DNA from 3 places in the Burkholderia contaminans genome. Region 3 is predicted to be linked to each of the others. Evidence: riboswitches for the same ligand, from Rfam matches in the RefSeq annotation. Region 3 holds a riboswitch; each other region holds the start of a gene.
What was found. Region 3 has a riboswitch for cobalamin ahead of cobG (precorrin-3B synthase). Riboswitches for the same ligand answer to the same signal wherever they lie in the genome.

Region 1 (9,902 bases), on a different replicon from region 3:
ACGACGCCGCGCGAACTGAAGACCGACCAGCGCCGCGAGTTGATGCAGACGTTGAAGGCCGACGGTTTCCTCGAAGTACGCCGCGCGATGGAGATCGTGTCGCAGCATCTCGGCGTCTCGCGCGCGACCGTCTACAACGATGCGAAATGACGCAAGCGCGCGGCACGCGCGCTGCTTTACTGCTGAACGATTTCAACGACCACCAGGCAATCCATGAACGCTCCGACTCTCCCCACATACGACGACGTCGCCGCCGCCGCGGCCCGGCTCGAAGGCCATGCGCACCGCACGCCGGTGATGACGTCGCGGACGATCGACGAAGCACTCGGCGCGCAAGTGTTCTTCAAGTGCGAGAACCTGCAGCGCATGGGCGCATTCAAGTTCCGCGGCGCGTTCAACGCGCTGTCGCGCTTCGACGCGGAGCAACGCCGCAACGGTGTCGTCGCGTTCTCGTCCGGCAACCATGCGCAGGCGATCGCGCTGTCGGCGCGCATGCTCGGCATTCCCGCGACGATCGTGATGCCGCAGGATGCGCCGGCCGCGAAGATGGCCGCGACGCGCGGCTACGGCGGCAAGGTCGTGACCTACGACCGCTATACCGAGGATCGCGAGCAGATCGGGCGCGAACTCGCCGCGCAGCACGGGCTCACACTGATCCCGCCCTACGACCACCCGGACGTGATCGCCGGCCAGGGCACGGCGGCCAAGGAACTGTTCGACGAAGTCGGCCCGCTCGATGCGGTATTCACGCCGCTCGGTGGCGGCGGGCTGCTGTCGGGCACCGCGCTCGCCACGCGCGCGCTGTCGCCGCACGCGACGCTTTACGGCGTCGAGCCGGAAGCCGGCAACGACGGCCAGCAATCGTTCCGCTCGGGCGCGATCGTGCATATCGACACGCCGCGCACGATCGCCGACGGCGCACAGACGCAGCACCTCGGCAACCTGACGTTCCCGATCATCCGCCGCGACGTCGACGACATCCTGACCGCGACGGACGCGGAACTGGTCGACTGCATGCGCTTCTTCGCCACGCGCATGAAGATGGTGGTCGAGCCGACCGGCTGCCTGTCGCTCGCCGCGGTGCGACGGATGAAGGACGCGCTGCAGGGCAAGCGCGTGGGCGTGGTGATCAGCGGCGGCAACGTCGATCTCGAGAACTTCTGCGCGCTGGTATCGGCGCCGGCATGACCGTCGCGGCGCGCATGAACATTCCGTCATCCGCGCCGCATCACTCCTTCACGTCGCGTTAAGTTTCGCGCCCTAGACTGATTACGTTGTCCCGCAGCCAGTCGTGAAGGAGCCACCATGAAATCGCACGCGATCGTCGCCGCCGCCCTGACGGCTGCTTCCCTTTCGGCGTTCGCTCAACCGGGCGTGACGTCATCCGGTTTCCCCGCCGCGTCGCCGCACGACGCCGTTGCGCAAGCGACGCACCGCTCGCCCGGCACGTTGCCGCACGCCGGCTTCGTGCTCGCGAAGATCGATCAGAACAATACGCCGCCCGATCGCGGCGGCGACCCGAGCGGCCGCTCGCATTCCGGCATGCGCATGTGACGGCACGCGCCGGGCGTGGCTGCCGCGCCCGGCCGTCAGAACGACGGCAGCGACGGATCGCGTGCAGCGAGGATGTCGTCTGTGCGCCGCTGCAGCGCGCCGTCGATCGTCTCCGGTTGCGGAATCAGCCAGTAGCGCCCTGCCCGGATACCGTCGAACACCCGCGCGGCGAACGCGTCGGGCGTGAGCCCGTGCGCGTTCAGCATCGAGCGCATCGTGTCGACGAAGCCGCGTACTTCGGGCCGGTCGTGCACCGCGCCGAACGGGTCGTTGAAGATGCCCGACTGCACCGGGCCCGGCGCGAGCAACGACACGCCGACCGGTGCGCCCAGCATCTTCAGTTCTCCATACAGCGATTCCGTCAGCGCGACCACCGCGAATTTCGTCGCCGAATAAGGCGACATCAGCGGGCTCGGCAGGAACCCGCCGACCGACGCGGTGTTCACGACGCGCGCCGGCACGTTGCGCTCGAGCATCCGCGGCACGAAGCTGCGGATGCCGTTCAACACGCCGTGCACGTTGATCGCGAAGCTGCGCTCGAAGCGTTCCGGCGTGATTTCCCAGCTGAAGCCGGTCGCCATCACACCGGCGTTGTTGAACAGCAGGTCGACGCCGCCGAAGCGCTGCCAGGCGGCCTTCGCCAACGCGTCGACGGCTTCCGGCCGGCTGACGTCGGTCGGCACGCACAGAACCTCGGTGTCGAGCGTCGCGGCGAATGCGTCGAGCTTCGCCGGGTCGAGATCGGCCAGCACGACGCGCATGCCGAGCCCGGCGGCGTGGCGTGCGAGCCCGCTGCCGATGCCGCTGGCCGCGCCGGTGATCACGGCGGTGCCGCCGTCGAAGCGAATCGAATTCGTCATGTCAATCAAAGTCCTGTCGGGTCGATGTGGGGATGCGCATACGCGGGAACCACCGGCGGCGGCAGCACCGTGCGGCCGTCGAGCGAGCGCACCGCGAGTTGCTGCGCGAGCGGGAAATGCAGGCTGTGCGTGACGAGGCCCGTGCGTTCGCGCGCCGGCAGGCGGCACAGCGCGAGCGCGGTTTCGGCGAGATACGCGACGTCCTCGGTCGGATAGCCTTCAGGGATGTAGCGCGCGGCGCCCGGCGTGCGGATCGCCGTGCTCGGCGCGACGAGATTCACCGCGATGCCGTCGGCTTCGAGTTCGGCCGCGAGCCCCTGCGTGAAGCGCGACAGCGCCGCTTTCACCGCCGCATAGACGGTCGCGCCGCCCGCACGCGAGAAATCGTCGAACGGCCGCAGCGGCGGCAGCGCCGTCACCGAGCCGACGTTGACGATCCAGCCTGCGCCACGGGCGCGCATCAGCGGGATCGCGGCCTGCGCCAGCGCGAACGGAATGCGCAGATAGTGTTCGATCGTCGTGTCGAACATCGTCATCGGCATCGCGTCGACGCACGCGTAGTCGGCCACGCCCGCGTTGTTGACGAGAATGTCGAGGCCGCCGGCGGCTTGCGCCGCGCGCCCGACGAGCGCATCGCGCTCGGCTGCGTTCGACAGGTCGGCCGCAAGCGCGATCGCGCGGCCGCCGGCCTGCTCGATCAGCGCAACTGTTTCGGCGAGCGTGCCGGCGGTCGTCGCCGATTGCATGAGGCTGCGCGCCGTCACGACGACGGTCGCGCCTTCGGACGCGAGGCGCTGCGCGATCGCACGGCCGATGCCGCGGCTTGCGCCCGTCACGAGCGCGCACTTGCCGGCCAGTACGCTGGTTCGGGAATCGGTCATCGTTGTCTCCTGTGATGTGCGTGCGGGCCGCTCAGCGGGCGATATCCGCAACATGAAGCACCAGCTTCGTTTTCGCCTCGCCCGTTTGAACGAGATCGAGTGCGCGGGCCGCCTGTTCGAGCGGAAACCGATCGAAACGCGGCACGCGCAGCACGCGCTTCTCCAGTTGCGCCGCGATCCGGCCGAGCGTGCCGCCGCTCGGCGTCCGGCTGTAGGTCATCGCGGTGCGCAGGCCGCGCCGTGCGGCAATGGCCGCCGTCGCGGCGAGCCGCTCCGCATCGCCGGCCGCGAGCGTCATGATGTTCACCAGCGTGCCGCCCGGCGCCAGCAGGTCGAGTGCATTGGCCAGCGTGCCGCCGCCGACCGCGTCGAGCACGACGTCGACACCGCCGGGCGCCGGGCGCGCAGCGCCTCGGCGATGTCCTGCGCGCGATAGTCGATGCTCGCCGCCGCGCCCAGCGCTTCGACCGTCTCGCGGTTGCGCGCCGAACACGTCGCCGCGACGCGCGCGCCGGCCTGCACCGCCAGCTGGATCGCGAACGTGCCGACCGCACCTGCGCCGCCGTGTACCAGCACGGTCTGGCCCGCCTGCAGCCCGCCGTCGTCGAACAGGCCGGCCCATGCGGCGAGCGCGGGCGTCGGCACCGTCGCGGCTTCCGCCAGGCTCACCGCGTCGGGCACGCGCACGACCGAGTCGTGACGCACGGCGACGTATTCCGCATACGCGCCCCAGCGCCCCGCGCCGACGTCGGTCTGCGCGAACACGCGCATGCCGGGTTCGAATCCGTCGACGCCCTCGCCGACCGCTTCCACCACACCCGCCGCGTCGAAACCGAGCACGAACGGAAACGTGTACTGCATGAATGCGCCGAGGTAGCCCTCGCGGCATTTCCAGTCGGCGGGATTGATGCCCGCGCAGGCCACGCGGATCAGCACGTCGCCGGGGCCCGGCGTCGGGGCCGGCACGTCGGCCATTCGCAAGGTGTCGGAATGACCGACGCGGTCGATCAACAGGGCTCGCATCTTCGTGTCTCCAGGGTTGGTTTGACGTCAGCTTGATGTGGGCTGCGCGTCAGGCCGCCGTATCCGCCAGCAGGCTCGACGCGAGCGGACAGAACGCATGCGAGATCGCATCGACCGTCCAGTCGGGGCTTTCGGCGTCGAACCGGCGGTCGACCCAGCCCCAGTGATACGGATGCATCAGGTATTCGCCGAGCAGATCGCCGACGTGCGCGAATTCCTGCTGCCACACGTGCGTCCATGCGCCGGGGGGCTCGATCCGGCTCAGGCGCCAGTTGCGGATGCCGGGCATGAACGCGGGCATCTGCAGCAGTTCGCGTTCGAGCGCGGCGATCCGCACTGTGCCGGCCTGCGGCGGCGTGCGCAGCATCAGCGTGCGCCACACGCCCTCGCGCAGCGCCGGTTCGCGCAGGCCGCCGCCGATCGCGCGGCATCGAGCGCCGTCGATGCGCTCGATGCCCGGCAATCGAGCCAATGCGCCGAAATCCACCGTACCGTCGGCCGCCGACTCGTCGCGCAATACGTCGAGCGTGTAGTCTCCCGCGCCCCAGCTGCCGTCCAGATTGCGTGCCAATGCCACGCGTTTCGTGCCGGCCCGCGCGTGCGCGGCTGCGTGCAATGCATGCTCGATCGCGCCCGCATCGCAATCCGCCGACACGAATACCTGTGCCGTGTCATGCCGCATGATCGACCTCCGTCAGCGCGGGAAGCGGCGCATCGGCGTCCGTCATCACATGGCGGCGGCGCACGTCGCACAGCGCGTCGACGGCCATCCAGAAACCGACCACGTCGGCATCCGTCAGCGCGCGCATCCGGTAGTAGGCCGGCGCGTCGGCCACGTGCCAGGTCAGCCACAGCGTGCTCCACTGCCCCGGCACCGCGACGGGCGGCGACACCCAGCGGCCGGTTGCCGTCAGCCCGCGCGCCGCGTGGCCCGGCAGGTAGCGGTCGCGCAGCAGTGCAAGCACATCGGGAATACGCTCGGGCGCGAGCGTGATTTCGTCTACGATCTGGATCATTCGCGTGTCGTCCGGGGTCGTTCGTTACAGGATGCGCAGCGTGCCTACGCCGTTTCGGTGAGGCCGAAGGCGGTCGGCGTGGATAGCATTCTTGCGTGGCGACGGTTGTCGGACCCCTACCACCGCGCTCACCGACCCCTGTCACAACGCTCAGATCGGGAGACTCATGAAACAGCGCGCCATGCCGGCCCGCGGCCGCATCTTGCCGGGCCTCGGTGCACGCCTGCTGAGCGAACTCACGCGCAGCGGCGCGCCGCCGGCCGACCGCGACGCGCAGCCGCCGCAACCGGCAGCGACGCCCGGCGATTTCGTCGCGCTGTACCGCGACGCGATCGAACGCCTCGAGGCGCAGGTCGCGCGTGGCGACGGCCACCCGCCGATGCGCAAGCGCGAAGTCGACCTGATGTGCCGCTGCCTGCTGAGCTGCGCGACGCTCGACGACGCGATCCGCTGCGCGCGCGAATTCGGCGAGATGCTGACGCCGCGCGCCGGCGCGCTGTCGCTCGCCGTGCGTGACGGGCGCGCGACGTTCCGGATGGATTCGCTGCGCCGCACACGCAGCCCGGCCGCGTGCCTCGTCGACCTGACAGGGCTGTTCTGCTATCTGCAGCTGTTCGGCTGGCTGATCGGGCAGCCGCTGCGGCCGACCGACGTGTGGCTCGGCCATCCGCGCCGCGACGACGCGATGCCTTTGCTGGGGCTGTTCAACGCGCCGGTCGAGGTGGGCCGCAAGAGCTACGGCTTCGCATTCGATGCGGGGCGGCTCGAGTGCCGCGTGATCCGGCAGCCGGCCGAGCTCGACGCGTTTCTCGTCGATTTTCCGTTTCGCCTGATCGATGCGGCGCCGGCCGTCGTGTCGTGGGCGCAGCAGGTGCGCGGCTTTCTCGATGCGGCGCTCGCGCACGAGCAGGCGTTGCCGGCACTCGCCGAGCTGGCCGGGTGGCTCGGCGTGAGCGAGGCGACGTTGCGGCGGCGGCTGGCGGCCGAAGACAGCGGTTATCACGTGCTGCGGGAGCAGTGTCTCGCCGAGGCTGCGCAACGCTGCCTGCGCGAGTCGGACTGGCCGGTCGCGCGGATCGCCGCGCATCTCGGGTTCGGCGGCGAGGAAGCCTTCCGCCGCGCGTTCGTCAGGTGGACAGGTGTCGCCCCGACCCGGTTCCGGCGCGATTGCATGGCAGCAAACCACGCCATTTCGTCAGACATGAAACGCGCCATCGACGCATGAAAGACAGGATTTCGAAAGTTTTTGCGCATCGATGACGTTTTTTCGCATCCGCGGGCTGCCCGACAATTGACGCGCCGGAGCGCACGCCATTACCCTTGCGCGCTGATGGTTCCCAGGGATGGGATCAAAAGGGAACGCAGGAGAGGCCGCGCCTCGAATCTGCGGCTGCCCCCGCAACTGTGAGCGGCGAATCCGTGCCACTGCATGCCACTGGGAAACCGGGAAGGCCGGCACGAATCAGGACCCGCGAGCCAGGAGACCTGCCATCGACCCGAGGTCCAAGCAGCCGCACCGGGCGGGGTGTCCCGGCGCGCCAGGCACCGCCATTGGCGGTCGCCCGTTGCATGGACGGCCCGACCTCAGGATCCGCCCGATGTCCACTGTTACCGCACCTGCTTCCTCACCGGAAGCGTCGCGCCGGCACACCGCCGGCATGCACGGCCCGCCAGCTCGCGCGCGCCGCTCCCTATCGATCGCGTCCGCCGGCATGTGCCGCGCCGACGCCCGCGACCGCGGCCCGCTCGACCCGGCCGCGCGATAGCCCGATCACGGATAACAAAACCGGTGCTGCCGCCGCGCGCTCACGATCGACGCATGCGCAGCCCGACCACAACGACAGCCTCATGAAGATTCGACACCTCCTTGCCACGTCCGCCGCGACCGCGCTTCTCTCGCCGCTCGCCCACGCCGCCGGCGACACCACGGTTGCGCAACCGGCCCCGGCCGCCGACGCCGCCGACCTGCCGACGATCAACGTCACCGACACACGCCGGCTGCCCGAGTCGTTCGACCAGCGCTATGCGACGACCCAGGTGCTCACGCGCACCGATCTCGACCGGCTGTCGCCGAGCGACCCGAGCATCACGCAGGCGCTCGCGACGCTGCCCGGCGTGACCGTCTCGCAGAACGGCGGCCCCGGTTCGTCCGCGTCGGTCAGCATCCGCGGCTCGTCGGCCAGCCAGGTCGCCGTGTTCATCGACGGCATCCGCATCGGCTCGCCGACCACCGGCATCGCGCCGTGGGCCGACCTGCCGACCGAAGCGTTCGAACGTGTGGAAGTGATCTCGGGGCCGGCCGCCGCGTCGTTCGGCGCCAATGCGATGGGCGGCGTCGTGCAGCTCTTCACGCGCCGCGCGGCCAACCAGCCGAACCAGACCACCGTGTCGTTCGGCGGCGGGTCGAACAAGGCGTTCGACACGCAACTGCGCACGTCGGGCACGGTGCCGTCGACCGGGCCGCTCGCCGCACTCGGCGGGCTCACCTACTCGCTGGGCCTGCACTCGTACAACACGGCCGGCATCGACGCGACGCGCCCCTTCGCATACGGGCACGAGGCGGGCCGCAACCCGTACCATGCGCAGGATCTCGATGCGCGCGTCGGCTACGCACGCGACAACTGGTCGATCTCGACGTTCGCGCTGTATCACCGGTCCGATCTGTCCTACGACAACAGCGGCTACGCGAACCGCCAGCTCGATCATCAACTGACGACCGGTATCGCGTTCCACCTCGACATCACGCCGGACACGCAGTTCGACCAGTCGTTCGGTTATGCGAACGATCGCGGGTTCATCTACGCGAGCGATCCGGCCATCCCGACCGACCAGATCAACTCGCAGCGCATCAGCACGTCGACGTCGTTGACGCACCAGGAGCGCGGATTCCATCTGTTCGGGCTGCCGCTGTCGGGCGAAACCAAGCTCGCATACGACTTCACGCGCGAGCAGGCATTCCTGCCTGTCGACATTCCGAACGGCGTGCCGACGCGCAACGATTCCGCGTTCTCGCTGCACCAGTCGGCGACGCTCGGCAGCGTGACGATGTTCCTCGCGGGGCGTCATGAAATCATCGCCGGGCAGTCGGTGAATACGGGTAACGCGGCGCTCGCGTGGGCGATCACGCCGGTATACACGGCGCGCGCGTCGTACGGCAATGCGTTCAAGCTGCCGTCGTTCAACGACCTGTACTACCCCGGCTACGGCAATCCGAACCTCAGCCCGGAACGCAACACGTCGGTCGAGGCAGCGATCGATGCGAACACGTCGTATGGCACGTTCACGGCCGCGATCTACGATACGCGCGTCACCAACCTGATCGCGTACAACCCGGCGACGTTCTCGCCGATGAACATCGGCCGCGCGCATATTCGCGGGATCGACCTGTCGTACAAGGGGACGATCGGCCGCTCGACGCCGGTAAGCCTGGCAGTCGGGATCCTGAATCCGCAGGACGAAACCAACGACTCGTGGCTCAACCGCCGGCCGCGCCAGACGGTCAGCCTCAACATCGATCACACGTGGGACGAACTGCACCTGCATGCGTTGAGCACGGGGGCGTCGCTGCTTTATGGCGGCACGACGTTCGACGATCCGGCGAATTCGACCTATCTGCCTTCGTACCTGACGGTGGGCCTGCGCGCGTCGTACCGGATCAATTCGCACCTGACGGTGTCGGCGACGGTGTCGAATCTGTTCGATCGGCAGTACATGACCGCGTATGGGTACAACACGCTCGGGCGGACGGCGTTCGGGAAGGTGAGTTATACGTTCTGACGGGAATGGGGAGGCGTTGGCCGGACAGGTGGCAAGGCCTCTCGTTTGACATGGTGCATCCGATGCCTGCGCCGCCGGGTTCGTGAAACGGGTGATGCCACCCCAAAACCGGGCGATGGACCGACGACTACCGAGCCGTCGGTCTTTCGTCGCACTGCGCACGTTGCTGTCCGTGTCAACGCTGTTAGACTGCGGACGCCTTCCCCGCACATGGACTCCACCATTCAGGACAGTGACATGACCGAATGCGCGCTGACATTGACCAGCCAGATCGAATGGGAAAACTGGTTGGAGCAAAACGGCAGCACGTCGGACGGAACATGGCTGCGTCTGGCGAAAAAAGGCACCGCGCAGCGAACCATCACCTACGAACAGGCGTTGGAAAGCGCCCTCTGCCATGGCTGGATCGATGGTCAAAAACGGGCTGAGAGCGAGCAATACTGGTTGCAACGCTTCACCCCGCGCTCCGCAAAAAGCATCTGGTCCAAACTCAACACGGACCGGGCTGAAGCGCTGATCGCCGCCGGCAGGATGCGCCCGCCCGGCTTGCGCGAAATCGAGAAAGCCAGAAAGGACGGCCGCTGGCAGGCTGCCTATACGTCGGCCAGCAACTCGATCGTGCCCGACGACCTGCAGGCGGCCCTGGACGCCAATCCGGAAGCCCGCACGTTTTTCGCAACACTGAACAGCCGTAACCGATATGCGATCCTGTTTCGGATACAGCATGCCAAAAAGCCGGAAACACGGGCGCGCAAAATCCGGGAATTCATCGACATGCTGAATCGCGGCGA
Region 2 (9,902 bases), 1.1 Mb from region 3:
GGATCGCAAGGTGGCCTTCCTTGTACAGCGCGCGGTCGATCGGGAAGATCACGTCCTGATCCGCGCGCGGCACGCTCGGCACGTCCTTCAGTTCTTCGGCGATCGTGCGGCCGGTGATCGTCATGCAGTCGCCGTGCAGCAGCCCCGCGTCGAGCAGGATCTTCAACACCTGCGGAATGCCGCCAGCCCGGTGGAGGTCGGTCGCGACGTACTTCCCCGACGGCTTCAGGTCGCAGATCACGGGTACGCGCTTGCGGATGCGCTCGAAGTCCTCGATGGTCCAGTCGACCTCGGCCGCGTGCGCGATCGCGAGATAGTGCAGCACCGCATTGGTCGAGCCGCCCGTCGCCATGATCACCGATACCGCATTCTCGATCGATTCCTTCGTGATGATGTCGCGCGGCTTGAGATCGCGCTTCACGGCCTCGACGAGCACACGTGCCGATTCGGCGGCCGAATCGACCTTCTCCTGGTCGGGGTTCGCCATCGTCGACGAGTACAGCAGCGACATCCCGAGCGCCTCGAACGACGAGCTCATCGTGTTCGCCGTGTACATCCCGCCGCACGACCCCGACGTCGGGCAGGCGTTCTGCTCGACGCCTTCGAAATCCTCCTGCGACATCCGGCCCGCAGTGAATTCGCCGACGGCCTCGAACGACGACACGATCGTCAGGTCCCGGCCTTTCCAGTTGCCCGGGCGGATCGTGCCGCCGTACACGTAGATGCCCGGCACGTTCAGGCGCGCGAGCGCGATCATCCCGCCCGGCATGTTCTTGTCGCAGCCGCCGACGACGACCACCCCATCCATCCATTGCCCCTGCACGCAGGTCTCGATGCAGTCGGCGATCACCTCGCGCGACACGAGCGAGTACTTCATGCCTTCGGTACCCATCGACATGCCGTCCGAAATCGTCGGCGTGCCGAAGATCTGCGGGTTCGCATCGGCCGCCTTCACGGCGGCGACGGCCGCGTCCGACAGGCGCTGCAGGCCGGAATTGCACGGCGTGATCGTCGAATGGCCATTCGCGATGCCGACCATCGGCTTGTCGAAATCGTCCTTCTGGTAGCCGAGGGCGTAATACATCGAGCGGTTCGGCGAGCGGGCCACGCCCTGCGTGATGTGCTTCGAGCGACGGTTGTAAGCCATGGGGGACTCCATCGTTGTCTGGGCAACGCCGGTGAACGGCGCGCCGGTTCGGATCGATCAAGAATGGAGTGTCCGGATTGGGATGTCCAATATATTATTTGTCGCGTATTAAGTCATTTTGCGAATGAGAGAGGCATGGCCGATCCGACTCCCGACCTGCGCCAGTGGCGCTATTTCGTGACCGTCGCCGACGAGCGCCATTTCGGCCGCGCGGCTGAGCGCCTGTCGATGACGCAGCCGCCGCTGTCCCAGGCGATCCGTGCGCTCGAGGATGCGCTCGGCGTCGCGCTGTTCGCGCGCACCAAGCGCTCGGTGGCGCTGACGGCGGTCGGGGCGGCGCTGCTGCCCGACGTGCGCCGGCTGCTTGCCTCGGCCGATGCGCTGCCGCCGCTGGCGCGACGGCTCGCGCGGCGAGGCCGGCTCGCTGTCGCTCGCGTTCGTGTCGACCGCCGATTACGGGCTGCTGCCCGCGCTGCTGCGGGCGTTCGGCGCGCGCTATCCGCAGGTGCGGCTGCAACTCGCGGAGGCGACGAGCGACGTGCAGATCGACGAGCTCGTCGCGGGGCGTATCGACGCGGGGCTCGTCATTCCGCCCGTGCCGCCGCGCCACGCGGCCGGGCTGGCGTACCTGCCCGTCATGCGCGAGCCGCTCGTGGTGGCGATGCCGGCGGCCGCGAGCGATGCGCCGGAAGACGTGCCCGTCCGTCTCGCGGAGGTTGCCGCGTTGCCGCTCGTGATCTTTCCGCGTCGTCTGGCGCCCGGCTTTTATGACATCATTACGGGCTGCTACGGCGCGGCGGGGGAAACGCCGCACATTGGCCAGGAGGCGATCCAGATGCAGACGATCGTCAGTCTCGTGTCGGCCGGCATGGGCGTCGCACTGGTGCCGCAATCGCTGCGTAACCTGCGGCGCACCGGCGTGGTCTACCGGCCGCTTGCCGATCACGCGCCGGTCGTCGAGACCGGCCTCGTGTGGCGCACCGGTGACGTAAGCCCCGTGCTGGCCGGCTTCATCGATGTCGTGCGCGCGCAGGGCCTCGCCACGTGACGTGAACGATGACGCGCCGGTGCCGTCCAACGCGCGGTGCTGCGCGTGTGCGACGGCCGTACCGCATTCGAAAACTTCTTCGCTAACCCATGATCATTCACCCGAATTTCGACCCCGTTGCGATCCATCTCGGGCCGCTGGCCGTGCGCTGGTACGGGCTCATGTATCTCGTCGGCTTCATCGCGGCGATCGTCGTCGGCCGGATCCGCCTGAAGTTGCCGCACGTCGCGGCGCAGGGCTGGACCGCGAAGGACATCGACGACATGATGTTCTACGGCGTGCTCGGCACCGTGCTCGGCGGCCGGCTCGGCTATGTGCTGTTCTACAAGGCCGATTTCTATTTCTCGCATCCGCTCGACGTGTTCAAGGTGTGGGAGGGCGGCATGTCGTTTCACGGCGGCTTCCTCGGCGTGACGCTCGCGATGGTGCTGTTCGCGTGGCAGCGCAAGCGCCACTGGCTGCAGGTCACCGACTTCGTCGCGCCGATGGTGCCGACGGGGCTCGCGGCCGGGCGGCTCGGCAACTTCATCAACGGGGAACTGTGGGGCCGCGTGACCGATCCGTCCGCACCGTGGGCGATGCTGTTCCCGGGCGCGATGCGCGACGATGCGGCGTGGTTGCCGAAGCACCCGGAGCTCGTCGAGAAGTGGCATCTTGCCGACGTGTTCATGCAATACCAGATGCTGCCGCGCCATCCGTCGCAGCTCTATGAAATTGCGCTCGAAGGCATCGCGCTGTTCTTCGCGCTGTTCTTCTTCGCACGCAAGTCGCGGCCGATGGGCGCCGTGTCCGCGCTGTTCCTGATCGGCTACGGGCTCGCGCGCTTCACGGTCGAGTTCGCGCGCGAGCCCGACGATTTCCTCGGCCTGCTCGCGCTCGGCCTGTCGATGGGACAGTGGCTGTCGCTGCCGATGATCCTCGCGGGCGTCGCGCTGATGGTCTGGGCGTATCGCCGCCGGGCGGCGACTGCCGCTGCATGATGCAATGCCGATGCGCGTGCGATCGGCGCGTGCATCGGCACCGTGCAGGTAAACGCAAAACGCCGGCCCTCGGGCCGGCGTTTTTCATTTCGGACTGCCGTGCGCTGCGCGTTACTTCATCTGCACGGAGCCGTTGACGGTGACCGACACGGTGGCCTTGCCGCCCTCGACCGCGATCGGCGCGCTCATCTTTGCGCTGTCCATCGGCGCCGCGGCCATCGCCATCATGCGCGGGTACGGCTGCACGTTGCGGCCGCCGCCCACGTTCACGTCGCGGATCGTGTAGCTGCTGTAACCGAATGCCTTTGCGGCTTCATCGGCGCGGGCACGGAACGACTTGATCGCTTCCGTCGTCAGCTTCTGCTCGGCCGCGCGCTGCGCTTCGGGCGACAGCGAGAACTCGACGTTCGCGACCTGCATCAGGTTCGACAACTGGCCGGCAAGCTTCGACGCGGCAGCGAAATCGCGCGATTCCAGCGCGACCTCGGTGCGGCCACGCCATGCGGAGATCTTGCCGTCGCGATCGGTGCTCGGGTACACGGAGAATGCGCCCGTGTGGGCGGTGACGCCCGATACGCCCTTTGCCTGCGACAGCGCGGCGTCGGCGCGCTGGTTCAATTGCGCGGTGAGGCTGCCCGGATCCTTGGCCTGCTGCTCGTAGAACAGCGTGATGTGGATGATGTCCTGCGGCACGTCGGCGCTGGCTTGCGACGACAGCGACAGCACGCCTGCCGGCTCCGGAAAGTGCGGGTTCGCGGTTTGCGCGTGCGCGGCGGGCGAGGCGAGCGTCAGCGCGACGGGAACGGCGGCGGCAAGGGCGAGCGACAGCGCGAGTGCGGATTTCTTGGTCATTGTTGGACTCCTTGTGCGAGGGCGTGCACGCGGATCGCGCGTGCACGACGCGGGCGTACCGCGCGACGAAAAAAACGACAGCCGGCCTGATCGGCCGACAGCGGTTGCTTAGGCCGCGCGAAAGTGCCGCGAGTTCCGTTGCGGCGGTGCGTACTGACCAGATTTGACCTTTGGCGTGCGCCTACTTCATCAGCTTTTCGGTGATGAAGCGCCATTCGGCGCGCGTGACCGGCGTGATCGACAGCCGGTTGCCGCGCGCGAGCACGCGCATGTCGGCGAGTTCGTCGTGTTCGCGCAGCGCCGCAAGCGGCACGAGCGCCGCAAGCGGCACGAGCGCCGTTTTTTTCACGTAGCGAACGTCGACGAGCAGCCACCGTGGTGCTTCCTGAGTCGACTTCGGATCGTAATAGGGGCTTTTCGGGTCGAACTGCGTGGGGTCGGGGTAGGGCGTCGACGACACTTCGGCGAGGCCCGCGATGCCCGGCTCGGGGCAACTCGAGTGATAGAACAGCACGCCGTCGCCGATCTTCATCGTGTCGCGCATGAAATTGCGCGCCTGATAGTTGCGCACGCCGGTCCACGGCAGCGAGCGCTGCGGTGCGTTGGCGAGATCGTCGATGCTTGCTTCGTCCGGTTCGGACTTCATCAGCCAGTATTGCATGGATCGTGATCGACGCAGAAAGAGGCTGCTACAAAAGAAAACGGCACCGGGCTTCGCCCGATGCCGTTGGATAGGCCCCCGCCTTGGCCGCTAGGCCGGCATCCTGAACCTGAGGTTCAGAATTGGTCGCAGTTAGCAGCACTTCGGGTACATCAGACAGAGTGACGCGCGCGCCCGTGCTACAAATTTCCGCAACCGTGCACATGGCATTGGTTCAAGGAATATATGACCTTGGCGAACCAGGCAGGGAAGCTGACTGAACTGTGTTTCGTTGCGCCAATTTGACCACCGTTGATCGCCGAGATCAAGGGGAATCGACGCATCGATCAAACGTTACTGCGTCTCGTGCTGTGCGAGCACCGCGCCGAGTTGTTCGTTCATCTGGTGCATTGTACGACGGATTTCTTCCGCCGGAAATGCTTCACCGTGGCGCACGCTCGTTTGCAGCCGCAGCAATTCGGACGCGAGCGACAGCGCGGCCATCACTGCGATGCGATCGGTGCCGCGTACCGAGCTGTTCGAGCGGATTTTCGACATTTCGGCGTCGACGCGCGCGACCGCTTCGAGCAGCGCCGCTTCGGTCTCGGCCGAACAGGCGAGCCGATAGGCCTGACCGAGAATCGAGACTTCGATCTGCTTGGTGCTCATGCATGTTCTCCGTGGCTGGCCGCGTCATCGCCATCCGTACGCGCCTGCGCATCCAGCAGGTCGAGCTGGTTGTCGGCTTGCTCCGCACTTTTCGAGCGCGGCAGCTTTTCGAGAATCGCGTTCAGTTTCACCTGGGCGTCGTCGATCTTTGCCGACAGCGTGTCACGCTCGGCCGCAAGTGCATTGCGTTCATCGCGCAGTTGCGCGAGTTCCGCGCGGACAGTGTCCGCATCCGCGCGCAATTGCGCGACCTGCTCCTCGAGCGCGAGCCGTTCCGAGTGATAGCGCTTGTTCAGCGAAATCAGACGGCCAATATTTTGAGATAGGGTTTCGAGTTCGTTGAGCATTTGCTGCGTCCTCTAAAGACCCAGCATTTTAGCGCGGAATAACGCGCAATCCGACATCTGTAACGTTTCCAGTCGTAACACCCCTGCTTCTTGCCGCGAATCGGCGGGTCCCGTGCGTGTCCGGACGCTTCCTTGACGCTCGCGCGACCCGCTCCTAAACTGGCGCCGCCTCGGTGCTCGCGCGTGGAACGCGCGGTTAAACGGGAAGCAGGGCGCGGGCGCCAGACGCTCGCCAACCTGCGCTGCCCCCGCAACGGTAAGCGGCCGCGTCTCGTGACGCAGGCCGGCTCGGGCGCGTTTCGTGTGCAAGTCCTGCATGCGGGCGCGGGCCACTGCGCGTCATCGCGCGGGAAGGCGAGCCGGACCGCCGCCAGCCCGGATACCGGCCGAGACGGGGAGCCCGCACGGGCTTCGTGACGCGCGGCCCGCGGGGAGGCGGGGCGCGCCATGCTTCATGGAATCTTCTTCGATGCTGACCCCAATCGTCCGCGCGGCGTTCAGGTCACGACCGGCCGGCACCCGCAAGCGGGTACGCCGCACGTCGTGTGCGGCGCCGTGCGCGGCATGAGCGCCGCACGCGCTGCCGCGATCTGGGCCGGGCTGGCCGCCATGGTTGCGCTGCTGTTCGTCGCGTCGCTGTCGATCGGCAGCGTGCCGATGTCGCCATGGCAGGCGCTCGCGTCGCTCGTGCCGCATGGCGGCGACGCGCTGTTCGCCGATATCGTCCGCACGCTGCGCCTGCCGCGCGCACTTGCCGGCTTCGCATGCGGCGCGCTGCTCGCGCTGGCCGGCGCACTGCTGCAGGTACTGTTGCGCAATCCGCTCGCGGAGCCGTACGTGCTCGGCGTGTCGGGTGGCGCGGCCGGCTTCGCGCTCGTCGCGATGATCGCGGGCGGCGCGTGGTGGCTCGTCGATGCGTCGGCGTTCGCCGGCTCGCTCGTGTCGGTCGCGCTCGTGCTCGGTCTCGCGCGCCGCGAGCTGGGGCGCGCCGAATCGCGCGATGCGTCGCCGCGGTTGCTGCTCACGGGCGTCGTGATCGCGGCCGGGTGGGGCGCACTCGTCACGCTGCTGCTGTCGCTCGCGCCCGACGCACGCCTGCGCGGGATCATCTTCTGGCTGACCGGCGACCTCAACGGCGTGACCGCGCCGTGGTTCGCGTGGGGGCGCTGCTGCTGGCCGGCTGCGTCGCGCTGCCGGCCGCGCCGCAACTGAACGTGCTGCTGCGCGGCGACGCGACCGCGCTCGCGCTCGGCGTGCCCGTTGCGCGCGTGCGCGTGCGGATCTATCTCGTCGCGTCGCTGGCCGCTGCAGCCGCGGTGACGACGGCCGGCACGATCGGCTTCGTCGGTCTCGTCGTGCCGCATGCGCTGCGGCTCGCCTTCGGCAACGACCAGCGAATGCTGTTGCCCGCCGCGATGCTCGCGGGCGGCGGCGGCGTGATGGCGGCCGACCTGCTCGCACGCACCGTGATCGCGCCCGCGCAATTGCCGGTCGGCGTGATGACCGCGTTGATCGGCGTGCCGGTGTTCCTGTGGATGTTGTTGAGGAGGTCGATGCGATGACGAGGGCCGCACTGCACGCCACGGCCGGCGACATGAGCTGCGCGGCCGTCGGCCTGACGCTGAAGGCCGGCGCGCGTACGCTGCTCGACGGCTTCACCCAGGTGTTTCGTCCCGCCGAGATCTGGTGCGTCGTCGGGCCGAACGGCGCGGGCAAGACGACGCTGCTCGCGACACTCGCAGGGCTGCAGCCGCCGGCCGGCGGACACGTCGAGATCGATGGCCGGCGGCTTGCCGCATGGCCACCCGAGCAGCTCGCGCAGCGCCGCGCGCTGATGCCGCAGCAACTGCACGACGCATTCAGCGCGACCGTGTTCGACACGGTGCTGCTCAACCGTTTTCCGTATCTCGGTGGTTGGGGCTGGGAGCGTGACGGCGATCGCGCGGCCGCGCATGACGCGCTGGCAACGTTCGACCTCGCTGCGCTGGCGTCGCGCGACGTGCTGTCGCTGTCGGGCGGCGAGCGGCAACGCGTCGCGCTCGCCGCGACGCTGTGCCAGGATGCGCCGCTGATGCTGCTCGACGAGCCGCTCGCGCATCTCGACCTGCATCATCAGATCGATTGCCTGACCGCGCTGGCCGCCTGGCTCGACGCAGGCCCGCGCACGGTGCTGTTCTCGTGCCATGATCTGAATCTCGCACGGCGTTTCGCGACGCACGCACTGCTGCTCGACGGTCGCGGCCATGCGTGGGCCGGCCCCGTGCACGACGTGCTGACGCCCGAGCGCGCGAGCGACGCGTTCGGCTATCCGCTCGTGCTGATCCGCGAGAACGGCCGCGATGCGCTGCTGCCGGCGTGGCCCGAGCGACAATGATCTTTCCTTTTTCGATGCGCGGCGCATGCCGCGCCAACGACACGGCTTCCTGATGACGACCCCGACCCACTTCCCGCCGCCGATCGCGCCGCTCGACGAGGTGCTGCGCAAGCGCCTGCAGCACGTGATCGACCACAAGACCAAACCGCCCGGCAGCCTCGGCCAGCTCGAGGCGATCGCGTTGCAGATCGGCCTGATCCAGCATACCGAGCGGCCGGTCGTGCAGCGTCCCGTGATGATCGTGTTTGCCGGCGATCACGGGATCGCCGCCGAGGGCGTGAGTCCTTATCCGCAAGCGGTGACCGCACAGATGGTCGCGAACTTCCTCGCGGGCGGCGCGGCGATCAACGCATTCTCCGGTGTCGCGCAGAGTACGCTCGAGATCGTCGATGCGGGTGTTGCGTCGCCGCTGCCGCTGTCCGACCGGCTGGTGTCGCTGCCGGTCGCGCGCGGCACGCGCAACTTCGCGGCGGAGCCGGCGATGACGCGCGACGAGGCGATGACGGCGCTCGCGGCCGGCGCGGCACGCGTGCGCCTGCATGCGTCGCTCGGCACGAACGTGATCGGTTTCGGCGAGATGGGAATCGCGAATACGTCGTCGGCTGCGTGCCTGATGAGCCGCCTGCTCAGCGTGCCGATCGACGCGTGCGTCGGGCGCGGCACGGGCCTCGACGACCAGGGCCTCGCGCACAAGCGCGCGGTGCTCGGACGCGCGCTCGTCAAGCACTCGCACGCGATTGCGCCGCTCGACGTGCTCGCAACGTTCGGCGGCTTCGAGATCGCGATGATGACGGGCGCATATCTCGCGGCCGCGAGCGAGCGGATGACGATCCTCGTCGACGGCTTCATCGCGACGGCCGCGCTGCTGGTTGCCGAGCGCATCGCGCCCGGCGTGCGCGACTACTGCGTGTTCTCGCATGCGTCGCACGAGGCCGGGCACCGGCGCATGCTCGAGCATTTCGGCGCGAAGCCGCTGCTCGCGCTCGACCTGCGGCTCGGCGAAGGCACGGGCGCCGCGCTCGCGCTGCCGCTCGTGCGTGCGGCCGCCGCATTCCTCACGGAGATGGCGAGCTTCGAATCCGCCGGCGTCGACAATCGTGACGCCTGATCGCGCGCGCGGCGTGCAGGCCGAACTGCGCTACTTCTTCGTCGCGCTCGGCTATTTCACGCGTGTGCCCGTGCCGCGCTCGATCGGCTACGCGGCCGGCGATCTCGACCAGGCCGCCCGCTATTTCCCGCTCGTCGGCGCATGCGTCGGCGCGTGGGGCGCGCTCGTCTATCTCGCTGCGCTGCGCGTGCTGCCGCCGTCGATCGCGGTCGGGTTGTCGATGGCCGCGACGCTGCTCGCCACGGGCGCCTTTCACGAGGACGGCCTGGCTGACAGCTGCGACGCGTTCGGCGGCGGCTATACGCGCGACGACGTGCTGCGCATCATGCACGACTCGCGGATCGGCACGTTCGGTGCGGTCGCGCTCGTGATCTCGCTCGGCGTGAAATGGCAGGCGCTCGCGTCCATGCTGCCGTTGCGTGCCGCGTGGACGATGATCGCCGCGCACGCCGCGAGCCGGGCGGTGGCTGTGAGCCTGCTGATGACGCTCGACTACGTGCGGCCGGAGGGCAAGGCGAAGCCGGTCGCGCAACGAATGGGCGCACGCGCGGCGTGCGTCGCGGCGCTGTTCGGATTGCCCTGGCTGTTCTGGCCCGACTGGCGCATGGGCGCCGCCGCATGCGTTGCGCTCGTGCTCGTGCGCGCGTGGGCCGCCCGCTACTTCGTGAAGCGGATCGGCGGCTATACGGGCGACTGTCTCGGCTTCACACAGCAACTGTGCGAACTGGCGATCTATC
Region 3 (9,902 bases):
TCATGGGGTGACCGGCCGCGCGACGTCACGCGCGTGCAGCCGGATCGAGCGCGTCGATGAGCGCCGCGGCGGAATCGAACACGCGATCGGCTCCGGGCAGCGGCGGCCGGCGCAGCATCACGACCGGCAGCCTGCGTTCGCGCGCGACATCGAGCTTGGCTTCCGTGGCGGCGCCGCCGCTGTTCTTGCTGACGACGACGTCGATGCCCGTCAGCGCGAACAGCGCGCGCTCGCCGTCGAGCGTGAACGGCCCGCGCGCGGCGACGATCTGCGCGCGCGCATTGCCGGGATGCGCGTCGAGGCAGCGCACGAGCCAGAACTGGTGTGGCGGAATCGCGTCGAGATGCGCGAGCGGTTCGCGGCCGAGCGTGAACAGCGGCCGCCTGAACGGCGCGAGCGCGGCCTCGATGCCGGCCCAGTCGTCGACCATGCGCCAGTCGTCACCCGGTTGCGGCACCCACGGCGCGCGGCGCAGCGCCCACAGCGGCACGCCCGCTTCACGCGCGGCTGCTGCTGCGTTCGCGCTGATCCGCGCGGCATACGGATGCGTCGCGTCGATCACGAGGCCGATGCCGGCGTCGCGCAGATACGCGGCCAGGCCGGCCGCGCCACCGAAGCCGCCGACGCGCACGTCGCAGCGCAGGTCGTCGGGCACCTTGCCGAGGCCGGCCAGGCTGTACACATGATGCGAGCCGAGCGCGCGTGCGATCTTCAGCGCATCGCCGGTGCCGCCGAGCAGCAGGATGCGCGCGCTCATCGCGCCTCCCCGACGAAGCGGCCCTGCCGATCGATCGCGAACATCTCGACGGCCACCGACGGCGGCACGATGTCGCGCGCGACGCGTAACGCCTGTGCACAGACGAGATCGCCGAGCGGCACGCCGTCGGCGAGCGCAAGCTTCAGCGCTTCCTGGCTCGTGTTCGCGGCGCGCATCGCGCCTTGCAGCGTATCGCTGGCGCCGGCTTCGGCCGCCCACTGCGCGAGCAGCGGCAGGTCGATGCTCGAATGGCGGCTGTGCAGGTCGAGATGGCCGGCCGCGAGCTTGCTGAGCTTGCCGAAGCCGCCGCACATCGACAGCCGCGCGACCGGTGCGCGCCGCAGGTGCTTGAGCACCGCGCCCGCGAAATCGCCCATCTCGATCAGCGCCATGTCGGGTAGTTGATAGTGCGCGCGCATCGCGTCCTCGCTTGCGTTGCCGGTGCACGCGGCAATGTGGGTGATGCCGTTCGCGCGTGCGACGTCGATGCCCTGGTGGATCGACGCGATATAGGCCGAACACGAGAACGGCCGCACGATGCCGGTCGTGCCGAGGATCGACAGCCCGCCGACGATGCCGAGGCGCGGGTTCATCGTCTTCAGCGCGAGCGCTTCGCCGCCTTCGACGCCGATCGTCACGTCGAAGCCGCCCGCATAGCCATGCTCGGCCGCCAGCGCGTCCAGGTGCGTCGTCATCATCTGGCGCGGCACCGGGTTGATCGCCGGTTCGCCGACCGGCAGCGTGAGCCCGGCGCGCGTGACCGTGCCGACGCCCGGCCCCGCATGAAACCGCACGCCGGGCGCCGCCGCGAGCGCGACGCGCGCGAAGATAAGCGCGCCGTGCGTGACGTCCGGATCGTCGCCGGCATCCTTGATCGTGCCGGCTTCCGCACCGTCGGCCGTCGCCCGGCAGAACTCGAGCCGCATCATCACGCGCTGCCCCTTCGGCAGCACGATCTCGACCGCGTCGTCCACCCGGCCCGCAAGCAGTAGCCGCGCGGCGGCGAGCGACGTCGCGGTCGCGCAGCTGCCGGTCGTATAGCCGAAGCGCAGCGGTGCGGGCTGTTCGGGGGTCTCGTCGCGCATCACGCGTCCGTTGGGTTCGTCGTGTTCGTCGTGGCCGACGACGCGGGTGTGTCGGCCGGGTCGGGCTTGCGCACGTCGTACAGCGTGACCGGCAACGGTTGTCGCCACGTATCGAAGCGGCCGAGCGGCTCGGCATGCGCGAGCGACACGCGCGTGAGCGTGCCGCCGTGCGCATCGCGCCACGCGGCGAGCGTCATCTCGCCCTGCAGCGTGACCGCGTTCGCGACCAGCCGGCCGCCGGGCTTCAGCGCTGCCCAGCACGCGTCGAGCACGCCGGGCGCGGTCGCGCCGCCGCCGATGAAGATCGCGTCGGGCGCGGCGAGCCCCGCAAGCGCATCGGGCGCGCGGCCCGCGACGAGCTGCAGGCCCGGCACGCCGAGCGCGTCGCGGTTGTGCTCGATGAAGCGCTGCCGCTCCGCATGCGCTTCAATCGCGATCGCTCGGCATGACGGATGCGCGCGCATCCATTCGATGCCGATCGAGCCGCTGCCGGCGCCGACGTCCCACAGCAGCTCGCCGGGCGCGGGCGCGAGACGCCCGAGCGTCATCGCGCGCAGGTCGCGCTTGGTGAGCTGGCCGTCGTGACGGTACGCATCGTCGGGCAGGCCGGGCGTGAGCGCGCGGCGCGGCGCATCGGGGCCGGCCGGCAGTCGAGCGCGACGAGGTTGAGCGCGGCCGTTTCGTCGATGCGCCAGTCCTGCGCGAGCCCGTCGAGACGCCGCTCGAGCGGGCCGCCCAGATGTTCGAACACGCTGATGCGCGTCGGCCCGAAGCCGCGTGCGACGAGTTCGGCCGCGACGGCAGCCGGCGTGCGGCCGTCGGCGCTCAGCACGAACAGGCGGCGGCCGGGCAGCAGGTGCCGCGCGAGCGTCGCGAGCGGCCTGCCGACGAGCGAGACCGCGCCGACATCCTGCAGCGCCCAGCCGAGGCGCGCGGCCGCGAGCGACAGCGACGACGGCGCAGGCAGGACGCGCCATTCGTCGGGGAAAGCTGGCGCGCGAGCGTGGCGCCGACGCCGAACAGCATCGGGTCGCCGCTGGCGAGCACGCAGACGGGTGACGCGCGTCGAGCCAGCACGCCCGCCGGGTCGAACGGCGACGGCCACGCTTCGCGCGCGGCCGGCAGCCGCGCGGGCAGCATGTCGAGATGCCGCTTCGCGCCGACGACGAGCGTCGCGTCGAGCAGCGCGCGACGCGCGCTGCGCCCGAGCCCCGCGTAACCGTCGTCGCCGATGCCCACTACTGTCAGCCACGCCGTCATGCACCCTTCCCCATCGTTCGATTTCCTGCCGTGTGTTGCGATGCGCGGCGGCCGGGCTGCCGCGCGTTGATTCGTTGCTGATTCCGATCCCGATCCGCCTCCGCGCCGTGCGCGTCGCCCGCCGGTGCGATACGGCCCGGATGTCGGGTGCCGAGCCGCCAATCGTACCATTGACGCGACAGCGCAAAACCGGCTGCAGCCGTGCTGCGACGCGGTTGTGCGACACATCGCCGATGCCGGATCGTCCCGAAAATCGGGTATCCTACGGCCGTTCGTTCGCCGGTGCCCCTCGGGGCCGAAGAGGGAACACAGGGCGCGCCACGCGCCGCTGTGGCTGCCCCCGCAACTGTAGACAGCGAGCCGATCTCCCCCTCATGCCACTGGTTCCACCGGGAAGGCCGGGAGCCGGCGCCGACCTGTCAGCCAGGAGACCTGCCGGCCAGAAAGTGCGTGCGTGCCAGTCGGCGTCGGGCGGGGTGTACCGATGCGTTGGCCGCGGCGCGACACTGCCCCGGTACCCCGTTGAGTTCCGCCCCCGTTTCGATTCCTGCATCGCCCGTCATGCGCCCGTCGGCCTGCCCGGGGCTCGTGCGCGTGGTTGCGGCCGCCGACGGCGGACTGTGCCGGATCAAGCTGCCGGGCGGCCGGCTCGACGCGCGCCGGCGCGTGCGATCGCCGCCGCCGCGCGGGCATTCGGCTCCGGCGCGATCGACGCGACCAATCGCGCGAATCTCCAGCTGCGCGGCGTTCGCGACGGCGCGGCTAACGCGCTGACGCGCGCGTTGCTCGACGCGGGTCTCGGCCCGTCTGTCGACGCCACGTCGAATGCCGCCGCCGACGCGGCGGCGCTCGCCGCGAGCGACGACGTGCGCAACCTGATGCTCAGCCCGCTCGCCGGCCACGACCCCGCCGCGCTCGTCGACAGCCGCGCGCTCGCCGTGCCGCTCTTCGACATGCTGGCACGCGAGCCCCGCCGTGGCGAGTTGTCGCCGAAATTCTCGATCCAGCTCGACGGCGGCGAATCGGTTGCGGCGCTCGATCATCCGCACGACATCTGGCTGGCCGCCTGGCGTCGCGGCGACGGCGCGATGCGTATCGCAGCCGGGCTGGCCGGCTGCCCGCCGGTTGCGCACGACGACCCGCCCGCTTCGGTCGATGTCGCGCCCGATCAAGTCGCTGCGCTGGTTCGCGCGCTGCTGCTCGCGTTTCTCGATCTCGCACCGGCGGACGTCACGCGGCTACGCGCGCTGCTCGCCACCTGCAGCGAACACGCGTTGCTGGAGCGCGCGCAGCATTACCTGCCCTTCCCGCTTGCAGCCGATCCGGCGCTCGCCGGCTGGCGCCGCACGCGCACCGACCCGACGCTGCGTTTCGGCGTGCGCCCGTCGCTCGATGCGGCGCGCTGCAACGTCGGCGCCCAATTCGTGCTCGGCCGGCTCGATGCGACCCAACTGGAACGGCTCGCCGCGCTGGCCGAAGCCGACGGTGACGGCACGCTGTCGATGACGCCATGGCAAGGCGTGTTCCTGCATGACGTATCGCGCGTACGCGCACCGGCCACGCTCGATGCGCTCGCGTCGCTCGGCCTCGTCTGCGCGTCGTCCGACCCGCTCGCGACGCTCGTCGCGTGCACCGGCAGCGCGGGCTGCGCGAAGGCGCGCGCCGACACGAAGCACGACGCACTCGCGCTCGCCGCCCGCATCGGCCACGCAGTCGACGTGCACCTGACCGGTTGCGAGCGCCACTGCGCGCTGCCGCATCCCGCGACGCACACGCTCGTCGCGGTTGCGCCCGCGCACTACGACCTTTACCGGCGCGACGCCGCTGCGGGCCTCGGCGCCCCGCTCGCGCGCCATCTGACGATTGACCAGGCCGCGGCCCGACTGACGGGCGCGCGGCACAGCCAGGACACCACCGATGCTTGACTACATTCGCGACGGGCAGGAAATCTACCGCCAGTCGTTCGCGACGATCCGCGCCGAGGCCGACCTGTCGCAGGTTCCGCCCGACCTCGAGAAACTCGCGGTGCGCGTGATCCATGCGTGCGGGATGGTCGACGTCGTCTACGACCTGCGCTTCTCGGCCGGCGCCGGCACGGCGGGCCGCACGGCGCTCGCGGCCGGCGCGCCGATCCTGTGCGACGCGAGGATGGTCGCCGAAGGCATCACGCGCGCGCGGCTGCCGGCCGACAACCGCGTGATCTGCACGCTCGGCGAGCCCGAGGTGCCCGATCTCGCGCGGCATCTCGGCAACACGCGCTCGGCCGCCGCGCTCGAGCTGTGGCGTCCGCATCTCGAGGGCAGCGTCGTCGTGATCGGCAATGCGCCGACCGCGCTGTTCCACCTGCTCGACATGATCGACGCCGGCGCGCCGCGCCCCGCGCTGATCCTCGGTTTCCCGGTCGGCTTCATCGGTGCGGCCGAATCGAAGGCGCTGCTCGATGCCGACAGCCGCGGCGTGCCGTACGTCGCGCTGCTCGGCCGGCGCGGCGGCAGCGCGATGGCGGCGGCGGCGGTCAACGCCCTCGCGACGGAGGTCGAATGAGTACCGCGCGCGGACGCCTGTTCGGGGTCGGTGTCGGCCCCGGCGACCCCGAACTGATGACGATCAAGGCGCTGCGCGTGCTGCAGGCCGCGCCCGTGGTCGCGTACTTCGTCGCGAAGGGCAAGAAAGGCAATGCGTACGGGATCGTCGAAGCGCACCTGCAGGACGGGCAGACGCAACTGCCGCTCGTCTATCCGGTGACGACCGAGGCATTGCCGCCGCCGCTGTGCTACGAGACGGTGATCGCCGACTTCTACGACACGGCCGCCGGGATCGTGGCTGCGCATCTCGACGCGGGGCGCGACGTCGCGGTGATCTGCGAAGGCGACCCGTTCTTCTACGGCTCGTACATGTACCTGCACGACCGCCTCGCGCCGCGCTACGACACCGAGGTGATCCCCGGCGTGTGTTCGATGCTCGGCGGCACCGCGGTGCTCGGTCAACCGCTCGTCTATCGCAACCAGAGCCTGTCGGTGCTGTCGGGCGTGCTGCCCGAGCCCGAACTGCGCGAACGGCTCGCGCGGGCCGACGCGGCCGTCGTGATGAAGCTCGGCCGCAATTTCGACAAGGTGCGGCGGGTGCTCGACGAACTGGGGCTCGCGAAGCGCGCGCTGTATGTCGAGCGCGCGACGATGGCGAGCCAGCGCATCGTGCCGCTCGACGAAGTCGATCCGATGGCGTCGCCGTATTTCTCGCTGCTCGTCGTGCCGGGGGAAAAATGGCAAGGATGACGACTCCGCCCGCGATCGTGATTCTCGGCGCGGGCGCGCTCGATACCGCGCGGCGCATCCAGGCGCGCTATCCCGGGGCGCTCGTGCATGGCCTTGCGTCGCGCGTAGCGACCGACGTGCCGTTCGACGATCTCGGCGCCCACCTGCGTGAACTCTATGCGCGCGGCCTGCCGATCGTCGCGCTGTGCGCGGCCGGCATCGTGATCCGCTGCATCGCCCCGGCGCTTGCCGACAAGGGCGTCGAGCCGCCCGTGCTCGCGGTGGCGGAAGACGGCTCGGCGGTCGTGCCGCTGCTCGGCGGGCTGACGGGCGTGAACGTGATCGCGCGGGAAATCGCCGCATGCGTCGGCGTTGCGCCGGCGATCACGACGAGCGGCGAACTGCGCTTCGGCGCGTGCGTGCTCAATCCGCCGGAAGGCTATGCGCTTGCCGATCTCGGCCAGGGCAAGCGCTTCGTGTCCGACTTGCTCGCAGGCGCGTCGACGCGTATCGACGGCGCGGCGCCGTGGCTCGACGATGTCGCGCTGCCGCGCGACGATGCGGCCATGCATGCGATCCGCGTAACCCCCGATGCATGGCGCGGTGCGCGCGACGAACTCGTGATTCACCCGCGCAGCGTGGTGGTCGGCGTCGATGCGCTGGCTATCCACGCGGATGAAGCGCTTGCCGCACGCATCGATGCCGCGCTCGATTCGCAAGGTCTCGCACGACTGGCGCTCGTGGCCATCGTTGCGCCCGCATCGGAAATCGGCAATGCCGTGCTGGAAAGAGCCGCGCAAACGCTCGACGTGCCGCTGCGCTTCGTCGATGCCGGAACCGACGCTGACGCTGATGCTGACTCAACCGATGATGCGGCCACCCTGCTCGGCCGCGCGTTGCGCGTCGCACATACGCTGCGCGCCACGACGAACGGCATCGCATGCGCGGTCGCGTCGCATCCCGTCGATCCCGCCACGCTCGGCCGTGCGCGCGGCCGCCTGACGGTGCTCGGCCTCGGCCCGGGCGACGCTGAATGGCTCACGCCGGCCGCGCGCGCCGCGCTTGCGGACGCAACCGACATCCTCGGCTACACGACCTACGTGAACATGGCCGGCCCGTTCCGCGACGACCAGCGCGTGCACGGCACCGACAATCGCGAAGAGATGCAGCGCGCACGCCATGCGTTCGAACTCGCGGCCGAGGGCCGACGCGTCGCGGTCGTGTCGTCGGGCGACCCGGGTGTGTTCGCGATGGCCGCGGCCGTGCTCGAAGCACTCGACGAAGCGCGCGATCCGCACTGGGCCGCGGTCGACCTGCGCATCGAACCCGGCATCTCGGCGTCGCTCGCGACGGCCGCTCAGGCCGGCGCGCCGCTCGGCCACGACTTCTGCGCGATCTCGCTGTCGGACAACCTGAAGCCGTGGGACGTGATCGAGAAGCGCCTGAGCCATGCGGCACAGGCCGATCTCGTGATGGCGTTCTACAACCCGATCTCGCGTGCGCGGCCGTGGCAGCTCGATCGTGCGCTCGATGTCGTGCGCACGCACCGCCACGCCGATACGGTGGTCGTGCTCGGCCGCGACATCGGCCGGCCGGGCGCGACGCTCACGACGACGACGCTCGGCGCGCTGCGTAGCGATCAGGTCGACATGCGCACGATGGTGATCATTGGTTCGTCGACGACGCGGCGCTTCGTGATCGGCAACGCACGCGAGTGGGTCTATACGCCGCGCTGGTATCGCTGAACCGGGTCAGCGCATCGGCGTGACGCTGCGTGCGTCGGCCTGCGCGGTGCCGGCTGCGCCGTCGGCATGCCAGAACCGGTACACGAGCACGCCGACGATCGCCTGCGCCGCGACCACGAACGCGACGCAACCGGCCCATCCCCACCGATGCCAGCCGGGCACCGGCAGGATCGAGCCGAGGCTGCCGCCGAAGTAATAGCAGGACAGGTAGATGCCGATCGCCGTCGAGCGTGCGTTCGACGCCGCCTGCGAGATGAACGTGTTGGCCGACGCCTGTTCGACGAACACGGCGGTCGAACTGAGCGCGAGGCCGGCCGGATCACCGGCACGTTGTCGGACAGCGTGAGCAGCGCCCCGCCGATCGCGAGCGCGGCCGCGGCAAGCCCGGCGCGCGCGGGCCGCGATGCCGCGCGAGGCGCCCCGCCAGCGGGGTCACGACCACCGCCACCAGAAACACCCCGTAGATCGCGCCGATCCCGACCGTGCCGAAGCCGAACGGCGCGCCGGCCAGGCGCAGGCCGACGAACGTAAACGTCGCGACCTGCGACGCGAGCACGCATGCGCCGATCGCGAACGACGCGAGCAGCGGGCCACGCGTGACGATGCGCCAGGACGGCCCCGCGCCGCCATCCGCATCGTGCTCGACGTGCCGCGCGATCCCGCCGGACGCCGGCAGGCTCGCGTAGATTGCGATGCCCGTGACGAGACACAGCGCCGCGACGACGTCGAGCGCATGCCGCCAGCCCCAGATCGACGTCATCAGGTTGGTCGCGAAGCGGCCGGCGAAACCGCCGAGCGTCGTGCCGGCGACGAACAGCGCGCTGATCTCGGCCGACGTGCCGCGATCGAAGCGCTCGGCGATATAGGCGATCGACAGCGCGAAAATGAACGGCATGACGAGGCCGGCTGCAAAGCGCGCGCCGAGAAACGACGCGAAACTCCCCGCATGCGCGGACCACACGACCGGCAGCGCGACGGCCACCGCCGCGAGCGAGATCGCGACGCGCCGCTCGATGCGCGCGGCCAGCACGCCGACGAACGGCGCGATAATGGCGACGGCCGTCGTGGTGGCGCTCACGCCCTGCCCCGCGCGCTCCGCGCTGACACCGAAGGTGCCCGCGAGTTCGTGCAGGATGCCCTGCGTCGAATACAGATTGAGAAACGCGGCGAAGCCGCAGAGAAAGAACGCGATGCGCGTGGTCCTGTCGTTCATCGGAGCGGCCTGTTCGTCGATGCCGACAGTCTGACGAGTGCGCCGCAGGCACGCCAATACCGTTTTCAACGTCATTGATACCGGAACCACAACAATGCTCGACCTGCGCCGCCTCCGCTATTTCGTGGTCGTCGCCGACGAACTGCACTTCGGCCGCGCGGCGTTGCGCCTGCGGGTCGCGCAGCCGCCGCTGACGCGCCATATCGCCGCGCTGGAAAGCGAGCTCGGCGTCCGGCTGTTCGAACGTTCGACGCGCGCGGTGCGGCTGACGCCGGAAGGCGCCGCGTTCCTCGACCATGCGCGCAACGTCGTCAGCGCGGCCGCCGAGGCCGAGGCGAGCGCGCGCAAGATCGCGCAGGGCATCGCCGGGCGCATCGTGATCGGCTATGCGAGTTCGATTCCGATGTCCGACACGTTCCCGGACGTCATCCGCGTCGCGAGCCGGACGATGCCCGACGTCGAACTCGCGTTTCGTGAGGCGGCGACCGCGAGCCAGCGCCAGCAGATTGCGGACGGCACGATGGACATCGGTTTCGGCTGGGCGTGGGACGGTGCGCCCGGCGTGCCGGTGGCGTCGCTGGTCGTGTC

Region 1: another riboswitch for cobalamin. It lies ahead of LXE91_RS18645 (TonB-dependent receptor domain-containing protein); the one in region 3 lies ahead of cobG (precorrin-3B synthase).
Region 2: another riboswitch for cobalamin. It lies ahead of LXE91_RS01125 (FecCD family ABC transporter permease); the one in region 3 lies ahead of cobG (precorrin-3B synthase).

Annotation. Positions count from the first base shown of each region.
Region 1 is NZ_CP090641.1:185,698-195,599, forward strand. Features, by position in the region: gene LXE91_RS18600 (helix-turn-helix transcriptional regulator) at 1-150, shown strand, start outside; gene LXE91_RS18605 (threo-3-hydroxy-L-aspartate ammonia-lyase) at 214-1,188, shown strand; gene LXE91_RS18610 (hypothetical protein) at 1,306-1,554, shown strand; gene LXE91_RS18615 (SDR family NAD(P)-dependent oxidoreductase) at 1,590-2,414, opposite strand; gene LXE91_RS18620 (SDR family NAD(P)-dependent oxidoreductase) at 2,420-3,295, opposite strand; partial or broken gene LXE91_RS18625 (NADP-dependent oxidoreductase) at 3,327-4,318, opposite strand; gene LXE91_RS18630 (Dabb family protein) at 4,368-5,000, opposite strand; gene LXE91_RS18635 (hypothetical protein) at 4,990-5,334, opposite strand; gene LXE91_RS18640 (helix-turn-helix domain-containing protein) at 5,501-6,559, shown strand; cobalamin riboswitch at 6,649-6,841, shown strand; gene LXE91_RS18645 (TonB-dependent receptor domain-containing protein) at 7,183-9,111, shown strand; gene LXE91_RS18650 (YdeI/OmpD-associated family protein) at 9,349-9,902, shown strand, end outside.
Region 2 is NZ_CP090640.1:233,372-243,273, reverse strand. Features, by position in the region: gene ilvD (dihydroxy-acid dehydratase) at 1-1,147, opposite strand, end outside; partial or broken gene LXE91_RS01160 (LysR family transcriptional regulator) at 1,283-2,195, shown strand; gene lgt (prolipoprotein diacylglyceryl transferase) at 2,285-3,175, shown strand; gene LXE91_RS01150 (SIMPL domain-containing protein) at 3,287-4,027, opposite strand; gene LXE91_RS01145 (EVE domain-containing protein) at 4,209-4,688, opposite strand; RNA gene ssrS (6S RNA) at 4,760-4,941, opposite strand; gene LXE91_RS01135 (cell division protein ZapA) at 5,022-5,336, opposite strand; gene LXE91_RS01130 (hypothetical protein) at 5,333-5,683, opposite strand; cobalamin riboswitch at 5,838-6,088, shown strand; partial or broken gene LXE91_RS01125 (FecCD family ABC transporter permease) at 6,248-7,245, shown strand; gene LXE91_RS01120 (ABC transporter ATP-binding protein) at 7,242-8,057, shown strand; gene cobT (nicotinate-nucleotide--dimethylbenzimidazole phosphoribosyltransferase) at 8,110-9,165, shown strand; gene LXE91_RS01110 (adenosylcobinamide-GDP ribazoletransferase) at 9,155-9,902, shown strand, end outside.
Region 3 is NZ_CP090640.1:2,987,538-2,997,439, reverse strand. Features, by position in the region: gene LXE91_RS13930 (cobalt-precorrin-6A reductase) at 26-757, opposite strand; gene LXE91_RS13925 (cobalt-precorrin-5B (C(1))-methyltransferase) at 754-1,842, opposite strand; gene cbiT (precorrin-6Y C5,15-methyltransferase (decarboxylating) subunit CbiT) at 1,842-2,390, opposite strand; gene LXE91_RS13915 (cobalt-precorrin-7 (C(5))-methyltransferase) at 2,387-3,094, opposite strand; cobalamin riboswitch at 3,366-3,556, shown strand; partial or broken gene cobG (precorrin-3B synthase) at 3,664-5,027, shown strand; gene LXE91_RS13905 (precorrin-8X methylmutase) at 5,020-5,646, shown strand; gene LXE91_RS13900 (precorrin-2 C(20)-methyltransferase) at 5,643-6,377, shown strand; gene cobJ (precorrin-3B C(17)-methyltransferase) at 6,374-8,101, shown strand; partial or broken gene LXE91_RS13885 (MFS transporter) at 8,108-9,314, opposite strand; gene LXE91_RS13880 (LysR substrate-binding domain-containing protein) at 9,409-9,902, shown strand, end outside.